One region of the Streptomyces sp. NPDC058701 genome, then DNA from elsewhere that is predicted to be linked to it. Evidence: riboswitches for the same ligand, from Rfam matches in the RefSeq annotation. Region 1 holds a riboswitch; each other region holds the start of a gene.
The links. Region 1 has a riboswitch for thiamine pyrophosphate ahead of ACFWW8_RS12295 (thiamine ABC transporter substrate binding subunit). Riboswitches for the same ligand answer to the same signal wherever they lie in the genome.
Positions count from the first base shown of each region.

Region 1 (3,228 bases):
GAAGCCGCCCCGGCACCTTGCCGACATGACCCCGGCCGAGCGCCGCGAGGCGGTCGCCGCGATCGGTGAGAAGCCGTTCCGGGCCAAGCAGCTCTCCCAGCACTACTTCGCGCGCTACGCGCACGACCCGGCCGAGTGGACGGACATCCCCGCGGCATCCCGGGAGAAGCTCCGCGACCAGCTGCTGCCGGACCTGATGAACGTCCTGCGACACATCTCGTGCGACGACGACACCACCCGCAAGACCCTGTGGAAGCTGCACGACGGCACGCTCGTCGAGTCCGTGCTGATGCGCTACCCCGACCGGGTCACCATGTGCATCTCCTCGCAGGCCGGCTGCGGCATGAACTGCCCGTTCTGCGCGACCGGCCAGGCCGGGCTGGACCGCAACCTGTCCACCGCCGAGATCGTGCACCAGATCGTCGACGGCATGCGCGCCCTGCGCGACGGCGAGGTCCCGGGCGGACCGGCCCGGCTCTCCAACATCGTCTTCATGGGGATGGGCGAGCCGCTGGCCAACTACAACCGCGTCGTCGGCGCCATCCGCCGGCTCACCGACCCGGAGCCCGACGGCCTGGGCCTGTCTCAGCGCGGCATCACCGTCTCCACCGTGGGACTGGTTCCGGCCATGCTGCGCTTCGCCGACGAGGGCTTCAAGTGCCGGCTCGCGGTCTCCCTGCACGCGCCGGACGACGAGCTGCGCGACACCCTGGTGCCCGTGAACACCCGCTGGAACGTCCGCGAGGTGCTCGGCGCGGCCTGGGAGTACGCGGAGAAGTCCGGCCGCCGGATCTCCATCGAGTACGCACTGATCCGCGACATCAACGACCAGGCCTGGCGCGGCGACCTGCTGGGCAAGCTGCTCAAGGGCAAGCGCGTCCACGTCAACCTGATCCCGCTGAACCCGACGCCGGGCTCGAAGTGGACCGCCTCGCGGCCCGAGGACGAGAAGGCCTTCGTGGAGGCGATCGCCCGGCACGGCGTCCCCGTGACCGTACGGGACACCCGCGGCCAGGAGATCGACGGCGCGTGCGGCCAGCTGGCCGCCTCGGAGCGCTAGCCCCTCTTCTGTTCGATCGTATTCGGCCACGGGGTACCCTGTGGCCGAACCAACTTAATATTCCGACAGGGGAGCGCCACAGCGCTGAGAGTGCGGTAACCGTCACCGCAGACCCTCTGAACCTCGCCCCGGTCATTCGGGGTAGGAAGTTCGGTCACCACTCAAGCTGTTGCGCCCTGCCCGGCGTCCGCTCCGCAGAGCGCCGGGCAGGGCCGCGTCTTCTCCTGGACATCCCAGGAGGAATTGACCAGTGAGCACCACCAAGAAGATCGCGGGCGCCGCGCTCGCGGCCGCGCTGGGCGTGACCACGCTCAGCGCCTGCGGCGGCGAAGCCAAGGACACGTCCGCGGGCGCCGGCGACGTCCCCGCGGCCAAGACCGTCACCCTCGTCTCGCACGACTCCTTCAACGTGACCGACGCGGTCCTGAGGGAGTTCGAGCAGGAGAGCGGCTACACCGTCAAGAAGCTGAAGTCCGGAGACGCGGGCGCGGCGCTCAACCAGGAGATCCTCACCAAGGGCTCCCCGCGCGGCGACGTCTTCTTCGGCGTCGACAACACCCTGCTCTCGCGCGCCCTCGACAACGGCATCTTCACCCCGTACGAGGCCAAGGGCCTGGGCGACGTGAAGCCGGAGTACCGGCTCGACAAGGAGCACCGGGTCACGCCGGTCGACTCCGGTGACGTCTGCGTCAACTACGACAAGCAGTACTTCGCCGACAAGAAGATCGCCCCGCCGCAGACGCTGGACGACCTGATCAAGCCGGAGTACAAGGACCTGCTGGTCACCGAGAACGCCGCGACCTCCTCACCCGGCCTCGGCTTCCTCCTCGCCTCCGTCGGCAAGTACGGCGAAGAGGGCTGGAAGGACTACTGGAGCAAGCTCAAGGCCAACGGCGTCGAGGTCGTCGACGGCTGGGAGCAGGCCTACAACGAGCGCTTCTCCGGCTCGGCGGGCGGCAAGAAGGCCAAGGGCGACCGCCCGCTGGTCGTCTCCTACGCCTCCAGCCCGCCGGTCGAGGTGCTGTACGGGGAGCCGCAGCCGGCCGAGGCCCCCACGGGCGTCGCCACCGGCACGTGCTTCCGCCAGATCGAGTTCGCGGGCCTGCTCAAGGGCGCGAAGAACGAGGCGGGCGGCAAGGCGCTCCTGGACTTCCTGATCAGCAAGAAGTTCCAGGAGGACATGCCGCTCCAGATGTTCGTGAACCCGGTGACGAAGGACGCGGTCCTGCCGGAGCTGTTCACGAAGCACGGTGTGGTGGTCGAGAAGCCCGAGGTCGTGGCTCCGGAGACCATCGCCGAGAACCGTGAGCAGTGGGTCAAGGCATGGTCCTCGCTCGTCGTGAGGTAGGAACGCCGGCGGGCCCGGGGGCGGCGTCGGGGGGCGCCGCGCCGGGTCCCGCTCCCCGCGAGGGCGGCCGGGCCACGGCCGTACGGCTCGGCCTGATGGCCGTGCCCCTCGCCTTCTTCGGGCTGTTCTTCGCCTACCCCGTCGGCGCGATCGTCGGGCGCGGGCTCACCACGGACGCGGGCTGGCGGTTCGGCCGGATCGGCGAGGTGCTGGCCCGGCCCGACATCGCCGAAGTGCTGTGGTTCACCACCTGGCAGGCGCTCGCCTCCACGGCGCTCACGCTGCTGATCGCGCTCCCCGGCGCGTACGCCTTCGCGCGCTTCGACTTCCCCGGCAAGCAGCTGCTGCGGGCCGTGGTCACCGTGCCGTTCGTCCTGCCGACCGTGGTCGTCGGGACCGCCTTCCTGGCGCTGGTCGGCCGGGGCGGGCTGCTGGACGAGCTGTGGGGCGTCCGGCTCGACACCACCGTGTGGGCCATCCTGCTGGCCCACGTCTTCTTCAACTACGCCGTGGTCGTACGGACCGTGGGCGGGCTCTGGGCGCAGCTCGATCCCCGCCAGGAGGAGGCCGCCCGGGTGCTGGGCGCCGGGCGGTTCGCCGCCTGGCGGCGGGTGACGCTGCCCGCGCTGGCCCCGTCGGTGGCCGCCGCGTCGCTGATGGTGTTCCTGTTCACCTTCACCTCCTTCGGGGTCGTGCAGATCCTGGGCGGGCCCGCGTACTCCACCCTGGAGGTGGAGGTCTACCGGCAGACCGCGCAGCTGCTGGACCTGCCCACCGCCGCCGTGCTGACGATGGTGCAGTTCGCGGCGGTCGGCCTGAT
Region 1 is NZ_JBHXSY010000009.1:49,127-52,354, reverse strand. It holds gene rlmN (23S rRNA (adenine(2503)-C(2))-methyltransferase RlmN) at 1-1,060, shown strand, start outside; TPP riboswitch at 1,118-1,226, shown strand; gene ACFWW8_RS12295 (thiamine ABC transporter substrate binding subunit) at 1,311-2,408, shown strand; gene ACFWW8_RS12290 (ABC transporter permease) at 2,504-3,228, shown strand, end outside.

Region 2 (3,228 bases), on a different contig from region 1:
CTCGGAGAAGCGGTCGTCGCGCAGCACGGTCAGGAGGCCCACGAGGCCCTTGACGACCTTGTCGCCGTCGATGAAGGGGGCCGGCACCTGCAGGGAGCGGTTCTCGCCCCGGCGCACGGCGATCAGCTGCCCTTCCTTGACCATCTGGCGGACCCGCGTCACCTCGATGTTCAGCTTCTCCGCGATGTCGGGGAGGTACAGCCAGGCGGGGACAAGGGCATCGATCTTTGCGTCAATCTCGGTCACGGGTACAAGCCTGCCACCTCGGACTGGCGGCCGGTACCCGGGCGGCCCCGTACGGGTACCGGCGCCGCCGGCCGGGGGGTGTCGGCGGAGTCGTTCCGTACGCCCGGAGGGCCCCGCACGGCAGGAGCGGGTTCGACGACACCCCCTGAGGGCTGTCCCGCAATCCCTGGCGGGCGCGCGACGCCAGGGATTGCGTGACAGCCCTCAGCGGGCCGTCGCCTTCAGCGGGACGGCCGGATCGGCGACCCGGTCGGGGTCCAGTGCGGTGCCCGACTCGATGAGCCTGCGGCCCTGTGCGAGGTCGCGCGGGCGGCCCACGGCCAGGACGGCCACCAGGGCGCCGTCGCGCAGCCAGCACACCGACCAGGCGGGTGCGGCCGGGTCGCCGCGCCAGAGCAGGGTGTCGGCGCCGCCGTGGTGGCCCGCGTACTGGACGAACCGGCCGAACTGCTCCGACCAGAAGTACGGGACCGGGTCGTAGACCTGGACGGGCTCCCCCGCCAGGACGTTCGCCGCGACGGCCCGGGGTCCCTGGAGGGCGTTGTCCCAGTGGTGGACGAGGAGGCGGGTGCCGTACCGGTCGGAGGGGAAGGAGGCGCAGTCGCCGACCGCGTAGACCCCGGGCAGGGAGGTGCGCAGGTGGGCGTCGGCGGTGACCGAGCCGTCGGGGCCCAGTTCGACGCCGCTCCCGGCCAGCCACCCGGTGGCCGGACGGGCGCCGATGCCCACGACCACGGCGCCGGCCGGCAGGCTGCGGCCGTCCGCCAGGAGGACCCGGCCGCCCTCGATCCCGGCGACGCGGGCGCCGGTGAGCAGTTCGGCGCCGGCCTCCTCGTACCAGCGGGCCATGGGTGCGGCGACCTCGGCGGGCAGGGCTCCGGCCAGGACCCGGTCGGCCGCTTCGACCACGGTCACCGCGCAGCCGGCCTCGCGGGCGGCGGTGGCGAACTCGGCGCCGATCCAGCCGGCCCCGACGACGACCGCGCGGTCGGCGGCGGCCAGGACGGGCCGCAGCCGCGCGGCGTCGTCGAGGGTGCGCAGCAGGTGCACGCCGGGGACGCCCTCGGTGCCGGGCAGGGTCAGCGGGACGGCGCCGGTCGCCAGCACGAGGGTGTCGTACGGGACGGGGCCCGACCCGGTGTCCAGTTCCCGGTCGGCGGCCCGCAGCCCGGTGACCTCGGTGCCGAGCATGAGCCGGATGCCGAGCCCTTCGAAGTCGACGTCGAAGGCGGAGTCCTCGGCCTTGCCGAGCAGGACCGCCTTGGACAGCGGGGGGCGGTCGTAGGGCTGGTGCGGCTCGGCTCCCAGCAGGGTCACGGGACCGGTGAAGCCCTGCTCCCGCAGGGCGACCGCGGTCTGCACGCCGGCCATTCCGGCGCCCACGATGACGACGCCGCTCTGTGTCTGTTCCGTCTGCTCGCTCACGCGGCCACCCTAATCTTCTGACGGCCCATCAGGAACAGGTGCCGCCTTACCCGCCGTCCGGCCCGGGGTTAGTCTGGCAGGCGTACCTATCGCGGGAGTCCGGGCGCACCGGGCTGAGAGGGAGGCTGGGCGGCCTCCGACCGTACGAACCTGATCCGGGTCATGCCGGCGAAGGGAGGGGCTGGACGCCCATGCACTCATCTCGAACGTCCCGGAAGGGATCCGACGTCCTCGTCATCGGGGGCGGCGTCATCGGACTCGTCACGGCCTGGCGGGCGGCCCGCCGCGGCCTCACCACTGTGCTCGCCGACCCGGCGCCCGGCGGCGGCGCGGCCCAGGTCGCGGCGGGCATGCTCGCCCCCGTCACCGAGCTGCACTACGGCGAGGAGGCGCTGCTGGGCCTCGGGCTCGCCTCCGCCGCCCGCTATCCGGAGTTCGCGGCCGAACTGGCCGAGGCGAGCGGCGGCCTGGACATCGGCTACCGGGCCTGCGGCACCCTCGCCGTCGCACTCGACTCCGACGACCGGCTTCACCTGCGCGAGCTGCACGCCCTGCAGCGCCGCTGCGGCCTGGAGACGCAGTGGCTCACCGGCCGCGAGTGCCGGCGCCTGGAGCCGATGCTGGCCCCCGGCGTACGCGGCGGCCTGCGCGTGGACGGCGATCACCAGGTCGACCCGCGCCGGCTGGCGGCCGCCCTGCTGGCCGCCTGCGAGCGGACCGGGGTGGGCGTCCACCGGGCGCGGGCCACGCGGCTGCTGGTCGGCGCCGACCGGGCGACGGGCGCCGTGCTCGACGACGGTACGGAACTGCTCGCCGACCAGGTGGTCCTGGCGGCGGGCTCGTTCAGCGGCCGGCTGGAGGGCGTGCCGGCGGAGGTGACCGCCCCCGTACGTCCGGTCAAGGGCCAGGTGCTGCGGCTCACGGTGCCCGCGGCGTACGGGGCGTTCCTGTCCCGGACCGTACGGGCGGTCGTCCGCGGCAGCCACGTCTACCTGGTGCCGCGCGAGAACGGCGAGCTGGTCATCGGAGCCACCAGCGAGGAACTCGGCTGGGACACCACCGTCACCGCCGGCGGGGTCTACGAGCTCCTGCGCGACGCCCACGAACTGGTGCCCGGCATCACCGAACTGCCGCTCACCGAGACCCGCGCGGGGCTGCGGCCCGGCTCCCCGGACAACGCCCCGCTGCTGGGCCCCACCGACCTGCCGGGGCTGCACCTGGCCACCGGGCACTACCGCAACGGGGTGTTGCTGACCCCCCTCACCGGCGACGTGATGGCGGAGCTGCTGGCCACGGGCGAACTGCCTCCGGTCGCCCGCCCCTTCAGCCCGCGCCGGTTCTCCACCGCACGTCAGGAGTCGTACGCATGACCATCTCCGTCAACGGCGAGCCGCGCGAGGTCGCGGCCGGCACCACCCTCGACGCGGTGGTCGCCATCCTGACGGCCGCCCCCTCCGGGGTGGCGGCCGCGCTCAACGAGACCGTGGTCCCGCGCGGGCAGTGGACGGCCACCCCGGTGGGCGACGGCGACCGGGTGGAGATCCTCACCGCGGTCCA
Region 2 is NZ_JBHXSY010000001.1:306,600-309,827, forward strand. It holds gene ACFWW8_RS01420 (Rv2175c family DNA-binding protein) at 1-246, opposite strand, end outside; gene ACFWW8_RS01425 (NAD(P)/FAD-dependent oxidoreductase) at 451-1,671, opposite strand; TPP riboswitch at 1,753-1,865, shown strand; gene thiO (glycine oxidase ThiO) at 1,863-3,041, shown strand; gene thiS (sulfur carrier protein ThiS) at 3,038-3,228, shown strand, end outside.
Region 2: linked by a shared signal. The riboswitch ahead of thiO (glycine oxidase ThiO) and the one ahead of ACFWW8_RS12295 (thiamine ABC transporter substrate binding subunit) in region 1 are both predicted to bind thiamine pyrophosphate.

Region 3 (3,228 bases), on a different contig from region 1:
GACCGGGCGTTGTTCCGCGCGAGCGCGGCGCCGCTCGTCGCGTTCCTCGACCGCACCGACCGGCTTGTTCCGCTCGGTCAGGAGAGGAATCTGGGTGATTTCGAGGAGCACCTCGACGAAGCGCTCGGCAAGATCCTCGCCGGGTCGCGGCAGAACGAGCAGAATGCCGGCTGAGGCGACGCCGTGCCGCCGTTGAACCGTGACTGACTGTCATCGAAGGGAATTGTGGACAGGCCGTCGGCCGTCGGCCTACGGGACCCGACCCGACCCGCGGCGTCGGCGCGCGGCATGCCACCGCCCGCCGCCCCGGGTGCCCCGCCGCCGTCAGCGCTTGCGCCGCCGGCCCCGGCCGCTGCGCGCCGGGCCCTGGTTGGCCCCGGCGCTGGGACCGGCGGCCGGGGCCCCAGGGCGGTCGGCGGAGACGACGAGGGCGGCGAGCGCCGTCGTCACCGGGACCGACGCCACGAGCCCGATCGAGCCCACGAGCGTGCGTACGATCTCCGCCGCGACCAGCTCGCTGTTGGCCACGGACCCCATGCTGCTGTTCGCGATGGAGAACAGCAGGAGCAGGGGCAGTGCGGCGCCCGCGTAGGCGAGCACCAGCGTGTTGACGACCGAGGCGATGTGGTCCCGCCCGATCCTGATGGCGGCTCGGTACAGGCTGCGCGATCCCATCGACGGGTCGGCCTGGTGCAGTTCCCAGACGGCGGAGGTCTGGGTGACCGTCACGTCGTCGAGGACGCCCAGCGAACCGATGATCACGCCTGCGAGCAGCAAACCGCTCATGTCGATGTCCGGATAGAGACCGTGGATCAGGCCGGTGTTGTCGTCGGTGTTGCCGCTGAGGAAGGCCCAGTCGATGAACACCGAGCCCAGCAAGCCGATCAGCAGCAGCGAGACGAGGGTGCCGAGGACGGCGACCGAGGTCCGGGCGGTCAGGCCGTGGCACATGTAGAGCCCGATCAGCATGATCGCGCTCGCTCCCACGATCGCCACGACCAGCGGGTTCGAGCCCTGGAGGATGGCGGGCAGGATGAAGAGGGTCAGCACGCCGAAGCTGACGACCAGCGCGATCAGTGCGAACAGCCCGCGCATCCGGCCGACGAGGACGACCGAGACCGCGAAGATGCCGGCCAGCACCGCCATAGGGAACTTCCGGTTGACGTCGATCACCGAGTACTGGAGATCGCGGGGGGCGTCCGGAGCGTAGGCGACCACCACCTCCTGGCCGTCCTCCAACTGGCGCGGCGCACCCGGCTGGACGACCTCCACGAAGGTCCGGCCCCTGTCCGGTCCGCTGCCCACCTCGACGGTGGCCTTCTTGCACTCGCCGGTCTGCGCGGCCTCGGCCTCGCGGCCTTCGGGAGTGGACGTGTCCCCGGTCGACGGCACCTGCGAGGCGTTCACGGATTTGCAGTCGACGAAGGCCAGCGAGACGACCTTGCCCTGCTGGGTCTGCCGGTCGAAGCCGACCCCCGTGCGCTCGTGGCCGGGCGCGCCGCCCGGCCAGAGCACCACCAGGCCGACGAAGACGGCGGTGGCGAAGGGGATCAGGACGGCCGCGATGACCTTGCGCAGGTGCTTCGAGACAGGGGCCGCCGGGCCGTGGCTGTGGCTGTGGGAGTGGCCCGCGGTCGGACCGTGACCTGCGTGCGCATGGCCTGCGTGGCCGTTGGGGTCAGTGGGCTCGGTGGGGGGCTGCGGCGAGGACGTCACTGACTGATCATCGCAAGAGATGAGGGGGCCCACTGTTCAGCACGCCATAGATGACGCTAGCGTGGGGGCACCTTTGCACAACGCGGGAGCTCGGAGCACCGGGCTGAGAGGACGCTGATCACCGTACGCGCATCACCCATGCGTACGGGAAGAGGCTGCGTCGACCGCCGAACCTGTTACCGGGTAATGCCGGCGTAGGGAGATCAGGTCTCATGACCATTCAGGACGCACGCACGCCTGCCGTCAACCAGGGCGACGGCCAGACCGAGCGACAGCCGGGCTGGCACAAAGGGTACGTGGCGGGCTCCCGCCCCGACCTCCGGGTGCCGGTCCGGCAGGTCCACCTCACCAACGGCAAGGACGTGACGCTCTACGACACGTCCGGGCCGTACACCGATCCGCAGATCGAGACCGACGTCCGCCGGGGCCTCGCCCCGCTGCGCGAGAACTGGATCATCGCGCGCGGAGACACCGAGGAGTACGCGGGTCGCCCCGCGCGCCCCGAAGACGACGGGATCAAGCACACGTCGCCGCGCGGCGGCCTGAAGAACCTCGACGCGGTGTTCCCGGGCCGTCCCCGTCAGCCCCGCCGGGGCCGTGACGGCGCCGCCGTCACGCAGCTCGCGTACGCCCGGCGCGGCGAGATCACCCCGGAGATGGAGTACGTCGCGATCCGCGAGAACGTCTCCCCCGAGGTGGTCCGCGAGGAGATCGCCGCGGGCCGCGCGGTGCTCCCGGTCAATGTGAACCACCCCGAGATCGAGCCGATGATCATCGGCAAGCGGTTCCTGGTGAAGGTCAACGCCAACATCGGCAACTCCGCGGTCACCTCCTCCATCGAGGAGGAGGTCGACAAGATGACGTGGGCGACCAAGTGGGGCGCCGACACGGTCATGGACCTCTCGACGGGCCGCAACATCCACACCACGCGCGAGTGGGTGCTGCGCAACTCTCCCGTCCCGATCGGCACCGTGCCGCTCTATCAGGCGCTGGAGAAGGTCGACGGCCGTGCCGAGGACCTGACCTGGGAGATCTACAAGGACACGGTCATCGAGCAGGCCGAGCAGGGCGTCGACTACATGACGGTCCACGCCGGCGTGCTGCTCCCCTACGTGCCGCTGACCGCACGTCGAAAGACCGGCATCGTCTCGCGCGGCGGCTCGATCATGGCGGCTTGGTGCCTGGCGCACCACAAGGAGAACTTCCTCTACACGCACTTCGAGGAGCTCTGCGACATCCTCGCGACGTACGACGTCACGTACTCGCTGGGCGACGGCCTGCGCCCCGGGTCCATCGCGGACGCCAACGACGCGGCGCAGTTCGCCGAGCTCAAGACGCTGGGCGAGCTGAACACGATCGCCAAGCGGCACAACGTCCAGACCATGATCGAGGGCCCGGGCCACGTCCCGATGCACAAGATCAAGGAGAACATCGACCTTCAGCAGGAGATCTGCGAGGAGGCGCCGTTCTATACGCTCGGCCCGTTGACCACCGATGTGGCGCCCGCGTACG
Region 3 is NZ_JBHXSY010000006.1:159,210-162,437, reverse strand. It holds gene ACFWW8_RS08615 (SsgA family sporulation/cell division regulator) at 1-174, shown strand, start outside; gene ACFWW8_RS08610 (YibE/F family protein) at 325-1,716, opposite strand; TPP riboswitch at 1,789-1,934, shown strand; gene thiC (phosphomethylpyrimidine synthase ThiC) at 1,929-3,228, shown strand, end outside.
Region 3: linked by a shared signal. The riboswitch ahead of thiC (phosphomethylpyrimidine synthase ThiC) and the one ahead of ACFWW8_RS12295 (thiamine ABC transporter substrate binding subunit) in region 1 are both predicted to bind thiamine pyrophosphate.